DNA from 2 places in the Desulfitobacterium sp. PCE1 genome. Region 1 is predicted to be linked to the other one. Evidence: riboswitches for the same ligand, from Rfam matches in the RefSeq annotation. Region 1 holds a riboswitch; the other holds the start of a gene.
What was found. A riboswitch is a leader RNA that binds a small molecule or an ion and turns the genes downstream of it on or off. The one in region 1 is predicted to bind nickel and cobalt.
Positions count from the first base shown of each region.

Region 2: it holds a riboswitch for nickel and cobalt, as region 1 does, so the genes downstream of both, DESPCE1_RS21700 (cation-translocating P-type ATPase) here and DESPCE1_RS0109270 (cation diffusion facilitator family transporter) in region 1, are expected to answer to the same signal.

Region 1 covers NZ_KB913023.1:1,861,205-1,869,223, reverse strand. The annotation lists gene DESPCE1_RS0109290 (DmsC/YnfH family molybdoenzyme membrane anchor subunit) at 1-47, opposite strand, end outside; gene DESPCE1_RS0109285 (4Fe-4S dicluster domain-containing protein) at 51-629, opposite strand; gene DESPCE1_RS0109280 (molybdopterin-dependent oxidoreductase) at 636-3,290, opposite strand; gene DESPCE1_RS0109275 (CdaR family transcriptional regulator) at 3,624-4,850, shown strand; gene DESPCE1_RS0109270 (cation diffusion facilitator family transporter) at 4,891-5,766, opposite strand; NiCo riboswitch at 5,824-5,911, opposite strand; gene DESPCE1_RS23735 (PLP-dependent aminotransferase family protein) at 6,060-6,677, opposite strand; gene DESPCE1_RS0109260 (hypothetical protein) at 7,313-7,519, opposite strand; gene DESPCE1_RS0109255 (hypothetical protein) at 7,656-8,019, opposite strand, start outside.
Region 2 covers NZ_KB913023.1:612,685-620,703, forward strand. The annotation lists gene DESPCE1_RS0103080 (exonuclease SbcCD subunit D) at 1-674, shown strand, start outside; gene DESPCE1_RS0103085 (SbcC/MukB-like Walker B domain-containing protein) at 661-4,155, shown strand; gene DESPCE1_RS0103090 (hypothetical protein) at 4,323-5,960, shown strand; NiCo riboswitch at 6,111-6,207, shown strand; partial or broken gene DESPCE1_RS21700 (cation-translocating P-type ATPase) at 6,316-8,019, shown strand, end outside.

The DNA.
Region 1 (8,019 bases):
GCGGCCTGGATGCAGATCGAAAAGAGGATCAAGGATAAGTTTTCCACTGATTACACCTCTTTCTCACGAGAATTGGAGTCTAAAGCACAATCCTTGGGCTTAATCAGCACCGATGGATTTGTAAGCTTTGCAGAGGGCAGAATAGGCAACTCCTGAACAAAGCGGTCGCCATACTTTGCCTTAAGTTCATCTAAGTCCCCAAATTCCAGGCAGCGCATAATACATGCATCCACACAGGCAGGGTTTTCTCCGCTGTCACGAAGGCCCTTGCAGCTGTCGCATTTCCCCACGATGCCGCTTTCTTCAATGAATTGAGGTGCACCATAGGGACAGTTCCAGATGCAATATTTACAGCCGATGCATTTATCCTTATCGTGCTGCACAGTACCATCCTCTGCATAATGCATGGCACCGGTGGGGCACCCCTTGACACATTTGGCCTCGGCACAGTGGTTGCAGGAAGAGGAATAGTTGAAAGCATCAGGTTGTGGATAAACACCGGTCTCAAAATTCTTTACCCGACGGTATAACACGCCAATATCGTTATTATTTTTATCTTTGCAGGCAATCTGGCAAGTGCGACAGCCGATGCAGGCTTCCATATCAAAGTAAAAACCTTTTTTACCCATTTTTCCTTACACCCCTTCCTGGAATACGATTCTTGCTGCTTTTTCTACATCGGGAATGAGTTTGGATTGTGTGTATTTCTCAATCCGGGCAATCCCGGTATTAAACCCTGAAACTCCCTGCCCGGTCGGGATTTGGCCACTGAGGATATTATCCGCGCCACCCACATCGATTCCCGTTTTTTCATCCATATCCACCCAGGCGCCATGAGGCAGAGCAACGACTCCGGGTCTTACTCGTTCTGTAAGGCAGGCATTTCTTAAGATTTTTCCATAGGGACTGGTAATCAGAACCGTATCCCCATCGGCAAGGCCATTGTCCCTGGCATCGTTGGTATTCAGGAAAACAGGATTAGGCCAAGCTTCCTGCAGCCATTTCACATTATCGAAAACGGTGTGGGAACGGCGCAGGTAATGAGGATTGATCACCTGATAGGGATATTCCCCTTTGGCTTTACCCTCCCATTCCTGGAAGGTATCTTCAAATCCCCCGGCAGGTTTGATATAGGATGGAATAGGCTGAATTGTACTAAATCCCATGTCATTGATGGTTTTCGCCAACTTTCGGCTATAGATTTCCAACTTGCCGCTTTCTGAGCTTAAGGGATTATTCTCAGGATCCCGGACAAAATCTTCATAGGCAATATACCCATAATTATCCCCTGGATAGCGTTTAACTTGATATACTCCCTTTTCCTTGAGTTCACGATAAGTGATTTTCCCAGTTTGGGGCTTGCCGGTCACCCCTAACTCATCAATATCTTCCTGGGTTATGGTCACCAGGGGTCCATAAGTCTTCCCATCTTCATTGACTACTGTAGTACTGGTCAAGGCATTAAAGAACTGTTGCTTCTCATCAAAGGGGAAGGCTTCTTTTTCATCGATTCCCAACTTCTTGGCCAGTTCTATGGCGATCCATTGATCACTCCTGGCTTCGTAAAGGGGTTCCGAGATTTGGGAATACATAATAATCATTTCACGGTTGCCGCTGTGCACCAAGGTTCCTCCGGAGAAACCGCCGATTTTCTCCCACTCCGTTGTTACCGGGAGGACAATATCTGCATACTTGGAATTTGTGGTGACGAACTGAGAATGAGAGACAACCAAATCCACCTTGCGATGGGCTTCGATCCCTTTGGTCATCCCATCGTTGGTCTGCAACGTCGCACCGCCTGAATGATAAATGATCCGAATATCGATATCTCTTTCTTCACCAGGTTTGTATTGGTCGGCTGAAGTGAAGTCCCCGCTTCCGGTGAAGTTGTATTTGCCGTTGAGGATCGCGTCCCAGACCTGACCTGCATTAATACAGTCATCTACGGGGTTAGGGATTCCCGGCAGGCCGTTGGAACCGGCACACACCAGAGCCGGGCCGCCATTGCCGGATGTGGCATGCATGGTACTGCCGGTCATATGTCCGGATTTGCCCATATGACCGGTCATGGCTCCGATGGTCATAATCAATTGAGGCAAGTTATCCGAGTTTCTGGTTCTTCCGGAAGCCATCCCGCAGATGAAGGCTACCTTTTTATCTTTTCTGAACTCCAGCGCTAATTTCTCGATCTGGTCTTCAGCCACTCCACAAATTTCACTGGCCCATTCCGGTGTTTTAGGGACACCGTCGTAAGTTCCGAGCACATGGTCTTTGAAATTGCCTTTAGGATCTTCACCTTCCGGCATATGCTCAGCATCAAAGCCAATAGCACACTTATTTAAAAACTCCCAATCAATCAAAGGATTAAGGGTCGGGTGATCTTTGGTAATGAGGACATAGGCAATGGCTAACAGCAAGGCTGCGTCCGTACTTGGTCGGACCGGTACCCACTGTGCACCCAACATAGAATAGGTAGCATTGAAAAAGGGGTCAATCCCGATAAATTTCGCTCCGGCTTTCTTGGCTTGCCTATAGTGCCAACTGGAACTTCCCATCGCGCTCCAGGCCGGATTCATGCTGAGCATGATAATGGTCTCACAGTTCCGCAGATCAAAACGATCATTCACCGTCTGATCCCATACCCCTAATTGCATAAAACCAACGGTTTTAGGAGTCATGGCCCAACTGCCGAAAGAGTTGGTATTCCAGTATTCGCAATATCCCCCATACAATCCCAAGGTTCTTGAGATATCCGTAATTCGGCTGCTCCATCCTCCGATATGCAGAATCGAACGGTTGCCATAGTCTTTTTTCACCCGATTCAATTCATCGGCAATATAAGCCAAGGCTTCATCCCAGCTGATCCGCTCCCATTCATCCTGACCGCGCAGGGATTTATCTCCTCCGCCGGGCTGCCAATGTTTGCGTTTCATGGGGTATTTCAACCGATCCGCGCCAAAGACCTGCTGGCGTTGAGAGCGTCCTCTCAAACAACCTCTCTGTTGTGGGTAGTCTGGGGAATCTTCATGGGTATCATCTGTTTTCTGGCGAATGACTACTCCATCCACCACCAGTGCTTTGTTCAAACATCGTCCACCGCAGTTATGCCAGCAGGCTGCCGAGATCCATTCTCCTTGCTCCTCTCCCACCGCATTAACCTTTCCTCCCGCCGGTGCTAAGACACTCCCGCAACCGGTCAGAGCCAAGCCGGCAGTACCTGCCGCAGTTGCTTTTAAGAAACTCCTGCGGCTTATGGTTTTATCCGTTACTTTTTTAAGAAAACTTGACATAGTACCTTGAACCTCCCTTTTAAATCAGCGTTCCATCATGCCTGAGCGAAATTCCATGCCTCTTCGCAATAAAAAAGGAACATACTTCCTCTTATTTGACGAGAGCCGCTCCCGAATCTATAATCAGTATAGCTTGCCGCCCATTTTGGTCATATGTTCACAAGTACAAAAAAGCCACGCTTTTTTTATTCCGGGATACAGATTAAAGGACTTTACAATAATTCCTTATAGGATCAAAATTAATCTATAATACCATTCTACCCTAACTTTTAAGAGTCGCCTAGAATGAACCCCTGAGCTTTTCCTTGGTAAATCGTGAGAAAGGTGGTCTATATGAACAAGCAATTTTCCGTTCCGGATTATATGCAAGAATTGGTTATGGCTTCAGGACAGGGGTTAGATCTTCTGACCCATACTTTAGCTAAGGTCATTAATCGGCCTGTACTGGTTTCAACCTCTGCTTATAAACTGGTTGCCTCCTCTTCTCACTATGATTGCGAATTCTTTCAAGTTGAACTGGATGACCCTCGGATCCATGACGAAAGCCTTTTTCTCTGTTATATCTCTGCGGGTACTTTTAAGGTACGTGCCATAGGTCGTGCTATTGCTCCCCTTGGCCGTGTCATTGGGTATATTTTCATTCTTAGTAATGAAGATAATCCGGATCGAGAAGCCTTTCAACCCCTGTTGGATTATACATCATCACTCTATGCCGTCCACCTCCAGAGCCGGTTAGAGCTTAAGCAGGAGCAAAGCAAGTTTAAAAATGCCTTTCTCTATGATCTGCTCTACGGAAACCTTAAACGCAGTGAAGATATCATTGCTACCGGCGAAATGTGGGGCTGGAATTTCAGTCGCCCCCATACGGTTATGGTTTTTCTCCTTCCTGATCCGGAGCATCATAATCCGGGGCATCATCTTATGGATTTTCTCTCCCGCATCATAGAACAAATTTTCATCGATAACTATTATAAAAACCCGGCACTCATCCTCCGTCAAAATGAACTGGTGATCCTCGTTCCCCTGCAGGCGGATAAACCTGCTTTACAAAAGGAAGAAATACTTGGTTTTGCTGAAAAAACTTTTTCTCAAATCAGAACCACGGAATTAAATAATCTGGTAACCTGTGGAGTAGGACAGGTTTATTCCGAATCCACCGATCTTTTTCGCAGTTATCAGGAAGCTAAAGTGGCTTTTGAAATGGGAAAGCTATTAGAAATACCTGTTCCCTTCTTCAGTGAACTCGGCTTGGAACGAATCCTGTATAAACATGATCTCCAGGACTTAAAAGAATACTATGTCCATGTTCTGGGGGAATTGCACAAACAAGATGATCCGGAAAGTTCCCTTATAGCCCTCCTGGAGAGCTTTGCCGAGAACCAATTTGACGTGAACAAAACCGCCAAAGCGATCTTCATGCACCCTAATACCTTGCGCTACCGCTTGAATAAAATTGAAAACATCTTAGGTAAGCCTTTGACGGATAACCATACCCGCCTGGATATTATGGCAGCTCTTAAAATTAAACGGCTTCACACTATTGAAAAATTATTGGCTTGACAGGAAACCGCCCTGCTGACCGAAAATCAGCAGGGCGGGCTCACTGTCCATCCTTTCCTGGCTCAAAATGGATGTTGACATTTGTATTCCTCAAAGCCAATTCCAGCTCCCGTTCCATTTCATCGCTCATTTCATGGGTTTCGCGAATGGTCAGACCCTCACTAACCGTAAGATGGCAGTCAATATATTTGATGTTGCCGGATTTTCTGGTACGCAAGTTATGATAATCCAATATTTTGCCATGATAGCTATCCATAATAGTCTTGATCTTCATTTCGTCCTCATCCGACAATTTTGTGTCCAGAAGCGGTTCGAAGGCATTTTTGCAAAGCACAAAGGCTTCCTTTATGATCAGCAGTGCCACCAATATGGCCGCAATCGGGTCAAGTATGTTGATTTTCGTAATCCAGATCAACAGAAGGCCAACCGCGACGCCAAGAGAGGTATACACATCTGTTTTCAGGTGCAGGGCATCTGCCTCCAGCGCTATGGAATCCTCTTCTTTGGCCACCTTGTAGAGAATCCTGGAAACCAGGGTGTTCACAACACCGGAAAACAGCATGACCGCTATAGCCACCCATGTTTGAGAAATTTCCACGGGGTGTTGTATCTTTTTTATGGCCTCAGCTATGATAAGGCAGGCTGCCACAAAAATCAGCAGGCCCTCCAGAACACCTGAAACATTTTCAATTTTCCCGTGACCGTAGGGATGCTTCCGATCAGCAGGCTTTGACGACATCCTCACCGAGAAAAATGCAATGATAGAAGCGATGAGATCCATACCGGAATGTATGGCTTCGGAAATAATACTGATGGATCCGCTTAGCAAACCTGCTGTAACCTTGAGAATGATCAGCACCGAATTCGATACGATGGATAATGCGGCAACCTTTACTTTCCTATTTGCGGTATTCAAGATACCCCTCCTCTTTTTTGGTAAAAAAATACCTGTGGCACAATAATTTTTTCCAATTATAGTCCCACAGGTATTCTTCCTGCTGCCGGTTTCCCAGCCCAGCCCCACCGGCTTTTATACCGATCGCCTGCTCTATTATATTTGTATTTAATTTAATATGTTACTAGTTTAAGGTCCGCCAGCGAATTTGTCAATACCCGGTAAGCATATCTGTAGCTCTTCTATCCTTTTTCTTATGTGGTTAAATGTACTTTATTTTTAGTATCACGTCTTCCGATTTTGCACCATAATTTCTATAGAGCCCACGCTTGCTTCAAAAGGCGGATTCCCTCTTGTATCTGCCCCTCATTCAGCAGGCTGTACCCTGCAAAAAGCATATTGGGGGGGCAGGCTTCTGAAACACTCCAGAACGGGGTTACCGGGTATACCCTGACTCCTGCTTTCTTTGCGGTCAGGATTAACCGGTCGGCATGCACTCCATCCGAAAACTCCAACAAAAAATGCAACCCTGCACCTTGCCCGTGCAGCACGATTTTTGGCCCGAATTGTTTCGACAGCTGCTGGACAAAAACGTCATGCCGTTTTCGATAGACTGCACACATCCGACGCACATGCCGGGTATAATCGCCTGAGCGAAGAAATCTTGCCAGCACTTCCTGTGTCAGCCAAGTAACGGGGCTGCTGTAAGAAGAAAACATCTGATGGTAGGCCCCAAGTAAATGTTTGGGGACTACCATGTAATTGATGCGCAATGATGGAGAAAGAGATTTGGAAAAGGTGCCGATATAAATAACACGGTCATTGCCATCGATGGACTGCAGGGATGGTACCGGATTTGCATCGTACCTGTATTCGCTGTCATAATCGTCTTCAATGATATAAGCATTTTCTTCCGCTGCCCATTCCAGCAATTCCCGTCGTTTGGAAATCGGCAGGACGGTTCCATAAGGAAACTGATGGGACGGTGTTACATAAACAGCAGGGAGAGGTTCCCCTGTTTATCCTGATATTGGGTCATATGAGATGACGATTGGAGTAACGCCAGCACCCCCAGCAGATGCTTTTTCCAGGCAGCTTTGGGAAAGCACTCATCAGGGAAGCTTCCGTATTGAAAATCACAGGGAAGCTTTCCATCTTCTTTCTTGTGAACCGAATTATCTGACACCCCAGAAGACAAATGTTGAAATTCACCGCTCCTTTTAGAATCTCTAATGCTTTCTATGGCAAAACCCGCACCTTTTCAAGGGCAGATATACCCCTCCACCGGTTTTAGGACTTTACGAACTATAGTTCCATAGAGATATGGCTTAGAAAAAGTCGGTGCATCTTGATTCATTTTGGCTAAGGGTGCATTTATTCGTGGTGTAAAAAGTGTCTGCCAAGATATACCCTCTTTTTGTGCCTGTACTCGTACTATATTCGATAAACACGAAACCCGATACATTGGGAATAAGCACAGTAATATTCTCATCAGCCGAAACAGAACCCATTGTAGTGTAATCTTTTCCTGGTCCACCATAAACGGGTTGGCCTGAAGTCATTCTGCCTAAAACGCCCGAACTAAAAGCCTTGGAGCAGGGGCTGTCGGGTTTCCTCCAGGAAGGTATGCCCTCTTTCGTTTAGTCCCTGAAGGATATTCAATAAATTTCCAGCCATATTCCTCCCATAAGACATCATAAGGATCCGTATCATCCGGATAGCCAACATAAGCATAGGCTTTATTCCCAGGGCCACCATATAGGTTTGTAGGCATTCAATCGCCTTCTTTCTTTAGTGAGTTTTTCAGGGCAAGTTGATAAGCAATAAAAAAGGGACCGAAGAAACTCGTGGTTTCATCCATCCCCTTATCACTATGTGCCAAGTATTTTTATAGAATCAATTTTGTCATTTCAATCAGATATGTATTTACAACCAATAGGTTCCCCTGTTACGGCATCAACATAAATGCATAAAAAGCTGCTTACGTCTCCAACATCTTGAAACCATACATTATATTTAAGAATGCCTTTAAGATCCAGCTTATTTTCAAAATCATCTAAAGCAGTGACATACGTTGGATTGTCATTTGTTAATTCAGTACTACGGCATTTGATATTCTCCGGCTCAGCATTCTGCCAGTAGGGTATAGTATTTTTTGCCTTCTTCGCCGCTTCAAAAGCTATTTTTTCCGCCTTCGCTGCCGTAATCTTAGCAAGAGATTCAAGGCCACTATCCGGTTTGCTATAGTTTTCATTCTCCACCGGTTTATATCCG
Region 2 (8,019 bases), 1.2 Mb from region 1:
TTCGAGAAGACACGATTAATATTGTGGTGTCCCATCTCTTTGCTACGGGAAGCGAAGAGTCAGGCTCAGAACGAAGCATCCAATTGGGGGGAAGCTTTATTGTTGACGGCAGCTGCTTTCCCAAGGCAGCCCAATATATTGCCCTGGGTCATATACATAAGCCTCAAATCGTCCAGGGAACGGACAAAAGAGCACGCTATGCCGGTTCTCCCATTCATTACAATAAAAAAGAGATCCATTTTGCTAAGAAATGCTTCATTGTGGATTTGAAGCCTCAAAAGGAGTACACTCTCGAAGAGGTCGACTTTAAAGTGTACAAGCCGATTGAAATCTGGAAGTGTGAAAGCATTGAGTGGGCTCTGGAGGAATGTGAAAAGAATAAAGACAGGGAGTGCTGGGTGTACCTGGAAGTCAATACGGACCGCTATATAAGGGAAGATGAGATCAAGCTCATGAGAAGCACCAAGAAAGATATCCTGGAGATTTTACCGATTCTTTCCGAAAGGGAAAATGAGGAATTTGTTCTGGATAGCTTTGCTGATAAGAAAATTGAGGATATCTTCAAGGAATTTTATCTTAAAGAGAGGGCTGTAGAACCTCAACAGGAGATTGTGGATTTGCTGTTATCCATTATCCAGGAACAGGAAGGAGAAGAAACCCATGAGACCCATTAAGCTGAAGATCAAAGGGCTGAATAGCTTTATCGATACCCAGGAAATTGATTTCTCAAGGCTCACCAGCAAAGGCTTATTTGGTATCTTCGGACCCACCGGTAGCGGCAAATCCACCATCCTGGACGGGATCACCCTGGCACTTTATGGCGCAGTAGCCCGGGGAAGTACCAATTATATGAACACCAACTGCGAATCCTTGCAGGTCAGCTATGAGTTTCAGATTGTCGAGAAGGATACCCAAAAGTACCGGGTGGATCGGGAGTTCCGCAGAGATAAAAAGACAGGCAATGTGCGTACCCATTCAGCGAAAGTCCTTCATTTAACCGATGAAGGGGAGATAGTTTTAGAGGAACAGGTCAGGGAAGTTACCAAAAGAAGCGAAGAAATCATCGGCTTGACCCTGGAGGATTTCACCCGGACCGTGGTTCTGCCTCAGGGAAAGTTCAGCGAATTTCTAAGGCTTGAGGGAAGAGACCGGAGAGAGATGCTGGAGAGGCTGTTTAATCTGCAAAAATACGGCGATGAACTGTCCTCCCGCTTAGCTACAAGAATCCGGCAAGAGCTGGACAAAGCCAATATCCTGGAAGGTCAGCTCAAATCCTATGAAGAGTGCAGTGAAGAGCTTCTTGAAGAGAAGAACAAGGAATTAGCTTCCCTTAAGGAACAACTGGCCCAATCCCGGGAAGAATTAAAAAAGGCGGAAGAGGACTTTAACCATGGGAAAGAAGTGTGGGAGCTGCAAGGGGAATTGAACCGGCAGGAAGCTCAAAAGGCTGACCTTAAAAAAGCGGAAGCCGAGATGAAGGAAAGCGAAGTCAAAGCAACACTTGGTGAACGGTCCCTGCGGGTTAAGCCTTATCTGGATCAATATGAAGATACTTTGGGGAAAATCGCAACAACCCAGGAACAAGTGGCCCAATTGGAAAAGGACACTGCAGCTTTAGCCTTGAAGAAAAAAGAAGCTGAGACCCAGTTGGAACAAGCGGGAACTCAAAAAGACAAAGAGCTCCCTGCTTTAAGGCTGCGTGAACAGAATGCAGCCGACGCCATCGAGGAAAAAAAGAAACTGGAGAACCTCATCCAGGAAAAGGGCTCTCTTCAAGAGAATATTGGCCGGCTTGAAAAAGAGCGGGAAGAAAAACAGGGCCGGATCAATAAAGGTGAAGAGTTTATTGCCAAGGTCAATGCCGATATTCAGGATCAAGAGCAAAGGGCGGAAACATTAACGATCGGCCAGGAGTTTAAGCGGAAGATCAATGAAGCCCTTCTCACCCTCAGCCGCTGGGAAGAGGCCGGACAACAGGTCATTAGCTTAGGGGAAGAGGTCAAAACCATCAAAGAACAGCTTCAGGAGGCCCAGGACAAGGGACTGGAATGTTCGCAAGAGCTGGATGCCAAGACAGAGATACTCCAAGGAGTTACTTTAACCCTTCAGAATTTAATAGAAGCTTGCCCGGGAGACTCGGAGACCCTGGTTGCCCTGCAGGAAAAGCTCAATCAGGTTAAGGACCAATGGGCTAAACATCATGAGTATTCTGCCGCGATCAGTCAGGGTGAAAAGGATATCCAGGACCTCTTGCCCAAGCTGAGCACCGCCCAAGAGAAAAAAGCTCAGTTGGTACAGGAAATCACCGAGCTGGAGAACGCTCTTAAGAAAGTGGAAAGGGAAAACCTGGCCCATACATTGCGTTCTGCCTTGATTGAGGGAGAAGCTTGCCCGGTGTGCGGGTCAACCCACCATCAGCTTGAGGCGATAAATACTTTTGATACTTTAAATACCGAGGAGATCCAAGCTGCCTTAAGGGAAAGCAAAGATCAGGATCAAACCTTGTATCAGGAGATCATCAAGACCCAGGAGCAGATCAAGACCCTGGAGAACACCCTGAAAGATGTGAGAGAAAAGGCTGCAGCCATGGGAGAAGAGTACAAGGCCTATGATCCTGATGCTATGCAGAAGGAATTTGAGGCATTAAGGGAAGGAATATCCGGATATACGGCTCAAAAAGGCCAGCTGGAAGCAGAAATCAACCGGCTGACCCAAGAGAAAAACCAGTTGGCTATGAAACTTAATGAACAAAACACCCTTAAAACAGAAAAGACAGCCCAATTGGAGAGCCGGGAGAAGAACCTTGAGCTGGCAAAATCTAAAGTTGAAGCTTATGAGCAGGAACTGGCCGCCCTTAAGGCTGAGCTGGGTATTCAGGACGTTAAGCATGAGCATCAGGAGATCACCGTAAAGGAAAAGGAGAAGGCCGGACTGGAGAGTGAGCTTAAAGTATTAAGAGAAACTTTAAAAAAAGCTCAAGCCAGGAAAGAATGTCTCAGCACAGAACTGTCCGCCCTCAAAGAATCCTTGAAGGAAAGCCTGGGGACACTCAAAGAGAAAGAGAGCTTTATCCAGGATAAGCAGACTGCCATAAAAGCCAAAGTGGGTGAGATCGAGAATTTAGAGGCCTATCAAAAGGAGATCACAGAAAAAATAACCCGGATTGAACAAGCCTACACCCAGGCGGAAACAAGGAAAAACGAGATGGAAAAGCAGTACAATGAGTGTTATATCCGCCTGCAATCGGCTCACAACAGCCGGCAAGGCTTGATGGAAAGAGGCCAAAAAGATAAGGAGTCCCTGGATAAGGTTTTGCAGGAGGAGCAGATCAAGGATAGTGAGGAAGCGAAGAGCCATCTGTTGGATAAAACTGAGATCGAGAAACTCAAAAGGAAGGTCAAGGACTACCAGGATTCCTTAATACAGCTCCTTGGGGCTATCGGGAACTTGCAGACGAAACTTGGGGTCAGAAGCTTGAGCGCCGAACAATGGGAGCAGATTCAAAGGGCCAGGGAAGAAAAAGATACCCTCTTCAAAGCACTGGAGGAAAGTAAGATTACGATCGAAACCCATGTAAAAACCATGAAGGAGAATTTGGTCAAGAAAAAAGACCTCCTCAAGACTCAAGCAGAGCTGGAACGTCAACTGGGCCTTTTGCGGGATCTGGAGAAATTATTCAGAGGGAAGCGATTCGTTGAATTTGTAGCGGCCCACCAGCTGAAATACGTCTCCATTGAAGCCGGTAAGCGACTCAAGGATATTACCGGAGGAAACTATGGCCTGGAAGTGGATCCAAACGGAAAATTCCTGATCCGGGATTATAAGAACGGCGGAGCTCAACGGGATGCCAGTACCTTATCCGGAGGGGAGACCTTTCTGGCCTCCTTATCCCTGGCCCTGGCCCTATCCGCACAAATCCAGCTCAAGGGAACGGCACCCCTGGAGTTATTCTTCCTGGATGAGGGCTTCGGAACCCTGGATGACAACCTCCTGGAGGTGGTGATGGATTCTTTGGAAAGGCTCCATCATGACCGGTTATCCGTGGGCATCATCAGCCATGTGGAATCGATTAAGAACAGAGTGCCGGTTAAGCTCATGGTTACCCCGGCCCAAGCCGGGATGGGAGGGAGCAAGGTTGCCATCGAAGTCAGTTGAATAGAATAATATCATGCGGCCATAGGCCCCCAATGAGAGGTAAACAGTAAAAAACATGGACGTGAAAAGGCGGAACAACAAGAAAAAGCCTGAGTAGCGAAAGGAATGCTTACTTTGACACGTCTAAAGAAAGGGGGTACTCTTGTATTAATGAAATGGGGGATAGCATGAAAAATAAGCTGAGTATTTTTGCTCTCTGCGCAGCCCTTTTAATGAGCGGATGCGGCATCAGCACGACGGCTTCCGGCGGCAATGCCCAACCCGACCATAAGGTTAATCCTACGCAAACAGTAGTCAATCTGGAAAGGGTTCATATGAATAGCCTTGCGACATCGCAATACCCCTATACTGTACAGGAGTTTGATGTTGGCACAGGCACCTATGTATCCCCTGCAGGCAAAAAGATGCCTTATCACCTCAATGGTATAATCGGTGTTCCTGAGGGCTCGGGACCCTTCCCTCTGGTGCTCATTACCCACGGCTCTCATTCAAATGATAACGAAAACCTTCGCTTTGACACAGGTTATCGCTATTTGGTTGAGGCCCTGGCCGAACAGGGTTTTGTAGTGGTATCCATGGATATGAGCAAAGCTTATACCTGGAAATATGGTGATAATGATGATCGCGAAAAATCCCAATATCTGGCGGCGGAGCATTTAAAGAGTTTGATGCAGGCAGAAAAGGGTGAGCCAAAGGGCTATCCTGTGGAGCTTGCTGGAAAAATTGACTTTGGCAAGATTGGCTTAATCGGACACTCCCGAGGTGGAGAAACTATTTTTGACATTGCCGAGGATATGCAAAACGAAGGAACGCCGGCCCGCGCACTGCTCTGCATTGCACCGACCTTCCTGTTTGCCGACCGTACCTGGCCGGACGCCCAAGTCGCTCTGATTATTCCCGAGTACGATGGAGATGTGATTGGACTGGACGGTTTTGCTCTGTACGACGTACTGGGTGAGAAGACACAAGGAGAGCACCTGGCGGTCTATCTCAAGGGAGCCAATCATAATTATTTTAACAGCAACATTCAGCGTAATGATGGGGGGATGCTGGCTTCAACCATGGATCTCTCGGATCAGCTGGCTCGAGAGGAGCAGGAAGCGTTCTTACAAGCATTTGCGGCAGATTTCTTTTACCTCACCCTGAAAAAGGAGGCATCACTTTTACCTCCTGATAAAGCTCAGCCCGAGACAATGTTCGGCAGGAAGGCCTCGGTGCTCTACAGAAACGCTCAGAGCAGGGTGTTGTTGGCGGCTGGGGATACAGCCGGCTATACCACAGAAAACCTTCAGGCAGAAACAAAGAAAGATGCCTGGTATTTTAAGCAAGACGAGCTATTGGTGGACACCATCACCTTCGGAGAGGGAGCGCAGCAATCCCGACAGCTTTTGAAGCTGGGTTGGGCGGACGCTCCCGGGGTTTTTCAACTAGCCCCATCAGTGACGGACTGGAAGGAATATGCCGCATTGGCTCTCGATCTTGTGGTTGATGCCGCGGATGAAAAGAATAGACATCAGGAATATCAGCGCTTTGCCGTACGCATCACCGACGCTCAGGGCAATAAGGCCAGAGTAAATCTACCCGATCAATTACAGACACTTATGAGAGCACAAGGGGAGCTTGATTTCACACCGGTTTTTGAAGAGAAAATTTACTTTTGGTCGGTTAAGACACCGCTGGCAAGCCTGATACTCCCCCTATCCTCTTTTGAGGGTGTAAATCTCGCTGAAGTTAAATCCTTAGATCTATTGTTTGAAGATACCCCCGCAGGCTCCCTCCTGATCGAATCGGTACGGCTACAGTAGTATCTCGTTTTACTTCACAGACCAGTTAGTGTGAAACTCATAGATTCTTGACAGTTAACAAAGTACTTATTGACAAAAAATCTATGGTTCCATATAATGAAATACAATCTCTTTGCACTGCATTACATTCCGGGATGGAATGAGAAATCAACAGTACAAACTGAGCAGGCGATGCCTTTTTGGCGTGGGGCCGGGCTGCTTTAACGAGCGGCAGCAGATGGATTATCGATACATCTGTGGGACAGTAGTTGTTCCGCAGGTGTTTTTTTATACCCTGATGGAACAACCAACTTTTGAAGATGGAGTGCCATAAGAGAAATCTTACACGTCGAAAGGCGAAATGGAGGATTCTTTTATGACAAACAGGCTCATAAGTATGGCGGGACTCACCGCCGACAAAGCCAAGGAGCTTCAGGAGCAATTCGGTAAAAACGAGTTTACCCCACCAAGGAAGGAGAGCTTTCTCAGAAAGACGCTTCATATCGATGTTTTTGCTGCTGCTGGTGGCGGCAGCCATCTACTTTGTGCTGGGCGAGCCAAGGGACGGCATGATCATGCTTATCTTCGTGGTGGGCATGATCAGCATCAACGTGATTCAGGAATGGAAAACTGACAAAACACTGAACGCCATGAAAGAACTATCCGCACCGCATGTTACGGTCATCCGGGACGGAAAGGAACAGACCGTTGTCAGCGCCGACCTCGTTCCCGGGGATCTCATGATGATTTGCGAAGGGGTGAAGATTCCTGCAGACGGCGTGGTGGTCAAATGTGCCGACCTGTGCGTGGATGAATCTTCCCTCACCGGCGAGGCCGAGGGTGTGTGGAAAGTGACGGGGGAAAATGCGGAACCTTCAGTCGATTACTGGAGGAAAGACTACTGCTACGCCGGCACTCTGGTCATCCAGGGCACGGCCATTGTGCGGGTGGAAAAGATTGGCGCATCCACGGAATACGGTAAAATTGGCAAAAAAGCATTCCCTTGTGCGCAAGCTCCCCAGCGTGGAGACGCTGGGCGTGGTATCGGTACTATGTGTGGATAAGACCGGTACCATTACTATGAACCAGATGACCGTTCAGGATATTTGGGTCGCTTTCGGAGACGAACAGAATCTGGTGGAGATCATGGGACTGGGCTGCGAGACCGATACCTATGATCCCATGGAGAAGGCGATGCTTGCCTATTGCGAGGCTCACGGTATATCCCGGGAGCACCTCTTTGAAGAAAGCGGCTTTCTTACAGAGTATGCCTTTACCAACGAACTGAAAATGATGGGTCATGTCTGGCGACATGACGGCGAAATCCTGATTGCCGCCAAGGGCAGTCCTGAGCGCATCTTTACTGTTTGCGATCTGACCGATGAACAGCGTGGGGAGGCGGAACGCAGAAATCTGGAGCTTTCCGGCCAGGGCCTGAGAGTTATCGCCATCGCTACGGCCAAGCTGGCTGGCGAAGCAGCGATTCCGGCTTCCATTACCGACTGCCGCCTGACCCTGCTGGGGCTGGTGGGCCTTGCTGATCCGCCGCGTGAGGGAGTGAAGGAGGACATCGCCGTCTGTAACCGGGCAGGCATCCGTGTAGTAATGATTACTGGGGACAACGGTATCACCGCCTCGGCTATCGCTAAAAAATCGGTTGGCCTCACGGCGACGACATCATCACCGGCGATAGGCTTAACGCCATGAGCGACGAGGAGCTGCGGGAGGCCGTCAAGACTTCTTCCATCTTCTCCCGCGTTGTGCCAGAACACAAAATGCGTATCGTCAAGGCATTCAAGGAAAACGGTGAAATCGTGGCCATGACCGGCGACGGCGTCAACGATGCGCCCGCCCTCAAGCACGCCGATATTGGTATCGCCATGGGCAAGCGGGGCAGCCAAGTGAGCCGCGAGGCCGCCGACCTTATCCTGCTTGACGATAACTTCACCACTATTGTAGAGACCGTGAAGGACGGGCGCCGCATCTATGACAATATCCGCAAAGCGGTGGGTTACGTCTTTACCATCCATATTCCGATTGCCCTCGCATCCCTACTGGCCCCATTCCTCGGTATCGCCCC